2 regions of the Agrobacterium sp. rho-13.3 genome follow, and region 1 is predicted to be linked to the other one. Evidence: riboswitches for the same ligand, from Rfam matches in the RefSeq annotation. Region 1 holds a riboswitch; the other holds the start of a gene.

The links. A riboswitch is a leader RNA that binds a small molecule or an ion and turns the genes downstream of it on or off. The one in region 1 is predicted to bind S-adenosylmethionine.
Region 2: another riboswitch for S-adenosylmethionine. It lies ahead of RMR16_RS00600 (O-succinylhomoserine sulfhydrylase); the one in region 1 lies ahead of metA (homoserine O-acetyltransferase MetA).

Annotation. Positions count from the first base shown of each region.
Region 1 covers NZ_CP192774.1:2,596,495-2,600,521, reverse strand. The annotation lists gene RMR16_RS12700 (aldose epimerase family protein) at 1-787, opposite strand, end outside; gene metA (homoserine O-acetyltransferase MetA) at 871-1,797, opposite strand; SAM riboswitch at 1,876-1,952, opposite strand; gene RMR16_RS12690 (thiamine diphosphokinase) at 2,042-2,692, shown strand; gene RMR16_RS12685 (ABC-F family ATP-binding cassette domain-containing protein) at 2,697-4,027, shown strand, end outside.
Region 2 covers NZ_CP192774.1:121,096-125,122, reverse strand. The annotation lists gene RMR16_RS00615 (sugar phosphate isomerase/epimerase family protein) at 1-839, shown strand, start outside; tRNA gene RMR16_RS00610 (tRNA-Gly) at 1,171-1,241, opposite strand; gene RMR16_RS00605 (2'-deoxycytidine 5'-triphosphate deaminase) at 1,295-2,392, opposite strand; SAM riboswitch at 2,467-2,545, shown strand; gene RMR16_RS00600 (O-succinylhomoserine sulfhydrylase) at 2,589-3,773, shown strand; gene apaG (Co2+/Mg2+ efflux protein ApaG) at 3,992-4,027, shown strand, end outside.

The DNA of each region.
Region 1 (4,027 bases):
AGGCAGGCGCATAGACCCGCGCCACTTTGCGCTTTGCCACACGTTCCGGCGAAAGGCAGAAATTATGGTCGTAGAGAACCTGTTCGCCGTTTTCCAGCCGCTTCATGGAGCCTGATTGGCGCAAGTCGAAGCCGGTGCCGTCCACGGGGCGGATTTCGCCGGTCGGAATTTGCCGCTCGTCCGTTGGCAGATAATGATCGGCAGCGATTTCGATCTCATGGCCGAGCGCGGTTTCCGCGCCATCCAGATTGAAATAGGAATGCTGGCAGATATTGGCGATACTAGGCTCGTCGGTGGTCGTCTCATAGACCACGGACAGCACACCACCGTCGCGGATCGTATAGGTCGCGGTGATGGCGCAATTGCCGGGATATCCGGCGCGGCCATCGGGATCGACGATCTGCAACACCACATGGCTTGGGCCATGTTCCATGATCAGCCAGTTGCGCTTGCCGATGCCATCGCTGCCGCCATGAATGTGGGTGACGCCCTTTTCGTTCAGCTCAAGCTGATAGGATTTGCCATCGATGCTGAATTTGCCGCTGTCGATGCGGTTGGCATTGCGGCCCGGCGTCGCGCCGAAATAGGAGGAATATTTCGGGTAATCATCAAACTTGTCGAAGCCCAGAACCAGCGGTGGCTGGTGGCCGTCAAGCCGCAAATCCTGAATGACCGCGCCCCAGGTGATGACGTTGGCGGTCAGCCCGCCTGCAGAAATCGTCACGCGCTCGACCTTCTCGCCCGTTGACGTTATTCCGAAATTTTCCCGTGCGCCGCCGTCACTCATCGTGTCTCTCCCATTCGATAGAACCGGGCCGGACGTTGCTTTATTTTCCGGCCCTGCGCAATCTTAAATGGAACGGCTCGGAATTAAGCCGCCTCTTTGCCGATGGCGTCCAGCTCATACGGCGTTGTCTGGTATATCTCGTTGATCCAGTTGCCAAAGAACAGGTGGGCGTGGCTGCGCCAGCGGTTCAGCGGCGTCAGCGCCGGATCATTGTGCGGGAAATAATCATGCGGCAGCTTGATGGGTACGCCCGCATCCACATCGCGGAAATACTCATCTGACAGCGATGTGGAATCATATTCCACATGGTTGAACATATAGAGCCGCTTGCCGCGTTTTTCATGCGCCAGACACACGCCCATTTCTTCGGATTCCATCAGGATTTCCAGTTCCGGGTGCTGCTCGATGTCGGCGCGGCGCACCTCCGTCCAGCGGGAAACCGGCACCTGAAAATCATCTGAAAAGCCGCTCAGATAGATGGACGAGGGGCTCAGATTGCGGTGGCGATACACGCCGAAGGCTTTTTCCTTCAGCTCATGTTTCGGCACACCATGGAAATGGTAAATTCCGGCCATGGCGCCCCAGCAGACGTTGAGTGTTGAATGAACATTGGTTTCCGTCCAGTCGAAAATCTTTTGCATTTCTTCCCAGTAGGTCACGTCCTCATAGGTCAGCTTTTCAACGGGCGCACCTGTTATGATGAAGCCATCGAACTTGCGGTGGCGTACCTCTTCCCATGTTTCATAGAAGGACAGCAAATGTTCTTCCGGCGTGTTCTTGGCCCGGTGGCCGCCAATACGCACCAGCGATAGCTCCACCTGAAGCGGGGAAGCTCCGACCAGACGCGCCATCTGGACCTCGGTTTTGATCTTGTTCGGCATGAGATTGAGAAGCCCGATTTGCAGCGGGCGAATATCCTGCCGCACAGCCGCCGTTTCGGTCATGACGCGCACGCCTTCCTGTACCAAAGTCTCGTAGGCAGGCAGCGTATCGGGTATCTTAATCGGCATCTCGAACTCACTTTCACGGCGACAAAAGGCCTAGAAAACAAAAAAACCGGCAGCGAAATCGCAGCCGGTCCTCGGAAATTGCCTGTTTCCTCGACCATTTAGCAACTTCTTTAAAGTGGCTGCAAGCCGGTCGGCAAATCACCACTGGCCTGTGTCTTAATCCTGTTGGGATCGAAAATCAATATCGCTGCATTACAGGGCTTTTCGGCCTTCCAATGTTGCGCCGTGCAGGATATTGCAGGGCATGACAGCGCACCACTTCACCATTCTGCTCGGCGGTACCATTACCGTCACGCATCGCTTGCAAAAAGCGGTGGCGGGCGCCCGTGTGATTGCGGCAGATAGCGGAATGCGCCATGCCGATGCGCTTGGCCTTGTGCCGGAACTGTGGGTGGGGGATTTCGATTCCTCTGACAAAGCGTTGCTCGAGCGCTGGCCCGATGTCACGCAGCAGCCTTTCCCGGCCGCAAAAGGCGTGACGGATGGCGAGATTGCCGTCTCGGAAGCCCTGGCACGCGGCGCAAAGCGGCTGACGCTGGTGGGCGCGCTGGCCGGTGAACGATCCGACCATGCGGTGTTTCATCTGCTTTATGCCGTTTCTCTGGCGGAGCGTGGTTTCGAGGTCGTGCTGACCTCGGGTGAGGAAGAGGCCTATCCGCTGCTGGAAGGCGCTTTCGAGCTTGATCTGCCTGCCGGATCGCTGTTTTCCGTCGCCGGTTTCACCGCGCTTGATGGCCTCGATATTGAGAATGCCCGTTACCCCTTGGCCGATTTTGCGCTTGCTTTCGGCTCATCGCGCACTATTTCCAACGTGGCGGAGGGCGCTTTGCGCTTTCGCCTGAAAAGCGGCAAAGCCATCGTGCTTGCCCGTCCTTATGACCTGACCGGAGCCTGAACCCTTGGCACCCCCCATTCTGAAACTCGACAATATCATGCTGACCTTCGGCGTTACCCCGCTGCTGGACGGTGCAAATCTGCAAGTGGAACCCGGCGACCGCATCTGTCTGGTTGGCCGCAACGGTTCCGGCAAATCGACGCTGATGAAAATCGCCGCCGGTCTGGTTGAGGCGCAGTCGGGTGAAATTTTCCGGCATCCGTCCGCGACCATCCGTTATCTGGATCAGGCACCGGATTTTGCCGGTTACGAGACGGTGCAGGCCTATGCCGAAGCAGGTCTGGGGCCGGGCGACGACCATTACCGTGTGACCTATCTGCTGGAACATCTGGGGCTGACGGGTCAGGAACATCCCTCCAGCCTTTCCGGTGGTGAAGCGCGCCGTGCCGCCCTCGTGCGGGTCATGGCACCCGAACCCGATATTTTGATGCTGGACGAGCCGACCAACCATCTGGACCTGCCGACGATCGAATGGCTGGAAGGTGAATTGCAACAGACGCGCAGCGCGCTGGTGCTGATTTCGCATGACCGTCGTTTTCTGGAAAAAGTGTCCACTGCCACCGTCTGGCTGGATCGTGGTCAGGCGCGTCGCCTCAGCCGTGGTTTCGGCCATTTCGAGGAATGGCGCGACAAGGTGCTGGAAGAAGAAGAGTTGGAACAGCACAAGCTCGGCAAAGCCATCGAGCGCGAAGAACACTGGATGCGCTATGGCGTCACCGCGCGCCGCAAGCGTAACATGCGCCGCGTGGGTGAACTTCAGGCCATGCGCGCGGATTATCGTGGCCACAAGGGGCCGACAGGCTCCGTGCAGGCAACGGCGGCGGAAGGTCGCGAGTCCGGCAAGCTGGTGATCGAAGCCGACAACATCACCAAGTCTTATGGTGAACGCACCATCGTCGCCCCGTTTTCGCTGCGTGTCCATCGCGGGGACTGCATCGGTTTTGTCGGACCAAACGGCGCGGGCAAGACAACGCTGTTGAAGATGCTGACGGGTCAGCTTGAGCCGGACACCGGCACGGTCAAGCTCGGCACCAATCTGGAAATCGCCACGCTGGACCAGAAGCGTGAGGATTTGAACCCCAACGATACACTGGCGCATTATCTGACGGATGGGCGCGGCGAGAACCTTCTGGTCAACAATGAGCTGAAGCACGTCACCGGTTATATGAAGGACTTTCTGTTCCAGCCGGAACAGGCCCGCACACCCATCCGCAATCTGTCCGGTGGTGAGCGCGCACGTTTGATGTTGGCGCGCATTCTGGCGCGTCCGACCAACCTTTTGATCCTCGACGAGCCGACCAACGATCTGGATATCGAAACGCTGGATTTGTTGCA
Region 2 (4,027 bases), 610 kb from region 1:
TTAAGATCATTGCCGATACCGGTGCGGATGCCTGTGAAATCGGCATTTACGGCGAAGAAATCGTATCCGGTGGCCGCATCATCGAAGACCGCACACAACGTGTGGCGGATATCGTCAAACAATACGACTTCCGGAAACTGTCGCTGCACGGGCAGATCGTCTCGAACTTCATGGACCGCGAACATCTGCATTTGCAGAAAAAGGTCGTCCGGGCGATGCTGGAACTCTGCGATCGGCTCGGTGCTAGTGTTCTCGTTCATCACTGCGGCCACGCGCAACTCACCCAGGGCGTGACGGGTGCGGATCTGGACCTGATGGAGCGTGAAGCTCTGTTCGAGATGGCCGAGATCGCCAAGGGCTATGGCACGCGCATCGTCCTAGAAAATATCTTTACCACCGAACCCGGCCAGTACCGCCAGACACCGCGTGAAGTCGCAGAAACCGTCAAGGCCGTTGGTCACGACAATCTGGCCGCGTTGATCGATTTCAGCCACGCTTACATCGAAGCCACCTTCAAAGGCCTCGACTTCCGCGAAGAGTTGCGTGCCATGGCTCCCGTCGCCGGGCATCTGCATGTGCATGACAGTTTTGGCCTGCCTTACACCATGAAGCAGTTCTATCACCGCGCCGAGGCAACGGCACTCGGCATCGGCGATTTGCATCTGCCGATCGGTTGGGGTGACATTCCCTGGGAAGAGATTTTCTCCGAATTGACGTTTCTGCCCGATACAACGCTCATCATGGAAATCGGCGCAGAGCGTTTTGCCGATCAACAGCCTTCTTGCCTTGAACGCGCGCGCAAACTCGCCGATGCGGTTAACCAGAGGCAAATTGCTTAATCAAGGCATGTGATGGAGCGACGTTTTATGAATCCATGCGGCACGGTTTTCCAGATTTTGCCGACCAATTCATGTGACGTCATCGCTAGAAAACGTCCGAACGCGACCAAAATTGTAGGTATCGACCAAGTCTGCCATGTGCCTGCGTAATTATCACACTGGGAGCGCGCAACCGTAGCGCTCCCTATGGCGGGTGTAGTTGCTTTCCGGTGACGAGATGATTTTGTGACGGCGCAAGATACCGTTGCACCTCGTTAGGCGGACACGAGGCAAAAACACTGAAAAGTCAGCACTGACTGGACGTAATTGATCTTATTGGAAAGATCCACGGAGCGGGTGAAGGGAATCGAACCCTCGTATTTTGCTTGGGAAGCAACTGCTCTACCATTGAGCTACACCCGCACGGCTTGAAACTCTGATAGTTCGGCGATGCTGTCAAGCATCGCGAAAGCGCATTACTCGGCGCGGAAGTGCTTGGAGAGTTTCAGGCCCTGCGCCTGATAGTTGGAGCCGAGGCCGGTGCCGTAGAGGCCTTCGGGTTTGGTCAGCATGTGTTCGTAAACCAGACGCCCGACGATCTGGCCGTGTTCCAGAATGAAGGGCACTTCGTGGCTTCTGACTTCCAGCACGGCGCGGCTGCCGGTGCCGCCGGCGCTGGCGTGGCCGAAACCGGGGTCGAAGAAGCCGGCATAGTGGACGCGGAATTCGCCGACGAGCGGATCGAACGGAGTCATTTCGGCTGCATAAAGCGGCGGAACATGCACGGCCTCACGCGAGACGAGGATGTAGAATTCATCCGGGTCGAGAATGAGTTCGGCGCGGCCTCTGGAATACAGCGGCTCCCAGAAATCGAGAATATCGTGCGCGGCTTTTTGATCGACATCAACAACCGCCGTGTGATGTTTGCCGCGATAACCGATCAGGCCCTGCTCCCCGAAACCCTGAAGGTCGATCGACAGCGCGATGCCGATGCCGGAAACATTCGGGGTTTCGCTGGCGACCAGCGTTTCGGTCTCGTGAAGCGTCAAGAGTTCGGTATCGTTGAGCACGGACTGGCCAATGCGGAAACGGATTTGTGACAGGCGCGAGCCTTGCCGCACGACAACCGGAAACGTGCGTGGGCTGATTTCGAGATAGAGCGGGCCGGTATAGCCTGCGGCGATCTTGTCGAATTCCTGAGCATGGTCCGTCATGACGCGGGTGAAGATGTCGAGACGACCGGTGGAGCTTTTTGGGTTGGCAGAGGCGGACATCTGCGCTGGCAGCGCCAGAGATTCCATCAGCGGCACGATGTAAACACAGCCGGTTTCCAGCACAGCACCGTTGCTCAGATCAATCTCGTGCAGGCTGAAACGGGTGAGCTTATCGATGACTTTGGTGGAGGGGCCGGGCATGAAACTGGCGCGAACGCGGTAGGCTTTTGCGCCCAGCCGCAAATCGAGACTGGCGGGCTGGACCTGATCGGCGTCCAGTGCACGCTCGCTCTTCAGCTGACTGGCACTGAACAGCCCCCGGATTGCGCCATCCGCCAATATGCCCGTTGTTCTCGTCATGTTTTCATCGTTCCTTTTGGGGCGACAAAACCAAAAGAAAAGCATTGACGCAAGCTATTAGCGGAAGTAAGGCAATCTTATCCCGTGGTGATTTGGCCGGTCGGCTTGCAGCCACGTTAAATAAGTAGCTAAAAAGACCGGGTGCTTGTAACCGGTCTGCTTTTGCGACCGGTTTTTTTGTTTGTAAGGTGAAAACATGAGCAAGAAATGGCGCCCCGCAACCCAACTCGTCCACGGCGGCACACTGCGTTCTCCATATGGTGAAACATCCGAAGCGATCTATCTGACGCAAGGTTTCGTCTATGACAGTTCCGAAGCTGCCGAGGCGCGCTTCAAGGGCGAGACGGAGGGCTTCATCTATGCCCGTTACGCCAGCCCCACCAACGACATGTTTGAAAAGCGCATGTGCCTTCTGGAAGGTGCCGAAGACGCACGCGCAACCGCATCGGGCATGGCCGCTGTCAGCGCCGCCATTTTATGCCAGTTGAAGGCAGGCGACCACATCGTTGCCGCCCGCGCTTTGTTCGGCTCCTGCCGTTGGGTGGTGGAAACTTTGGCGCCGAAATACGGCATTGAATGCACGCTGGTCGACGGCCGCGATCTGGCCAACTGGGAAAAGGCGATCCAGCCCAACACCAAGCTGTTTTTCCTCGAAAGCCCGACGAACCCGACGCTTGAGGTCATCGACATTGCAGGCGTTGCCAAGCTTGCCAACCAGATCGGCGCGAAGGTCGTTGTCGACAACGTGTTCGCCACGCCACTTTTCCAGAAGCCGCTGGAACTTGGCGCGCATATCGTCGTCTATTCGGCAACGAAGCACATTGACGGTCAGGGCCGCTGCCTCGGTGGCGTGGTGCTTTCCGACAAGCAGTGGATCGAAGAACATTTGCAGGACTATTTCCGCCACACCGGCCCTGCCATGTCGCCGTTCAACGCATGGACACTGCTGAAGGGCATCGAAACTCTGCCGCTGCGCGTGCGCCAGCAGACGGAAAATGCGGGCAAGATTGCTGATTTCCTTGCGGGCCAGAACAAGATCGCAAAGGTTATCTATCCGGGCCGTGCCGACCACCCGCAGGCCGATATCATCGCCAAGCAGATGACCGGCGGCTCAACGCTCGTGGCGTTTGAACTCAAGGGTGGCAAAGAAGCGGCTTTCAAGTTGCAGAACGCCCTTGAGGTCGTGAAGATTTCCAACAATCTCGGCGACGCAAAGAGCCTGATTACCCATCCGGGCACGACAACGCACAAGAACCTGACGGACGAAGCACGGGCAGAACTGGGTATTTCCGGCGGCACCTTGCGCCTTTCCTGCGGTATCGAAGACACGGATGATCTGCTGGAAGATTTCGCTGCGGCTTTGGACAAGGTTTCTGCCTAACACCACAAAAACGGCCCGGAGCGTTTCGCCCGGGCCGTTTTCCTCACCTGGTTTCCGATCACACATACGGGATCGAAATTTACCATTAAAGTTATCCCTAACAGACGAAATGCGCGACTGTTGCGTTAAGCCAAGCTAATATGGCCTGCCGGTTTCTTGACGATACCGTGTGCGTGTAGTGTAGAATGCTGATGAAGCAATTACTTAAGGCTGTGTGAATGTATCGTGCCCTGACACGAGATATTGAGGTCACT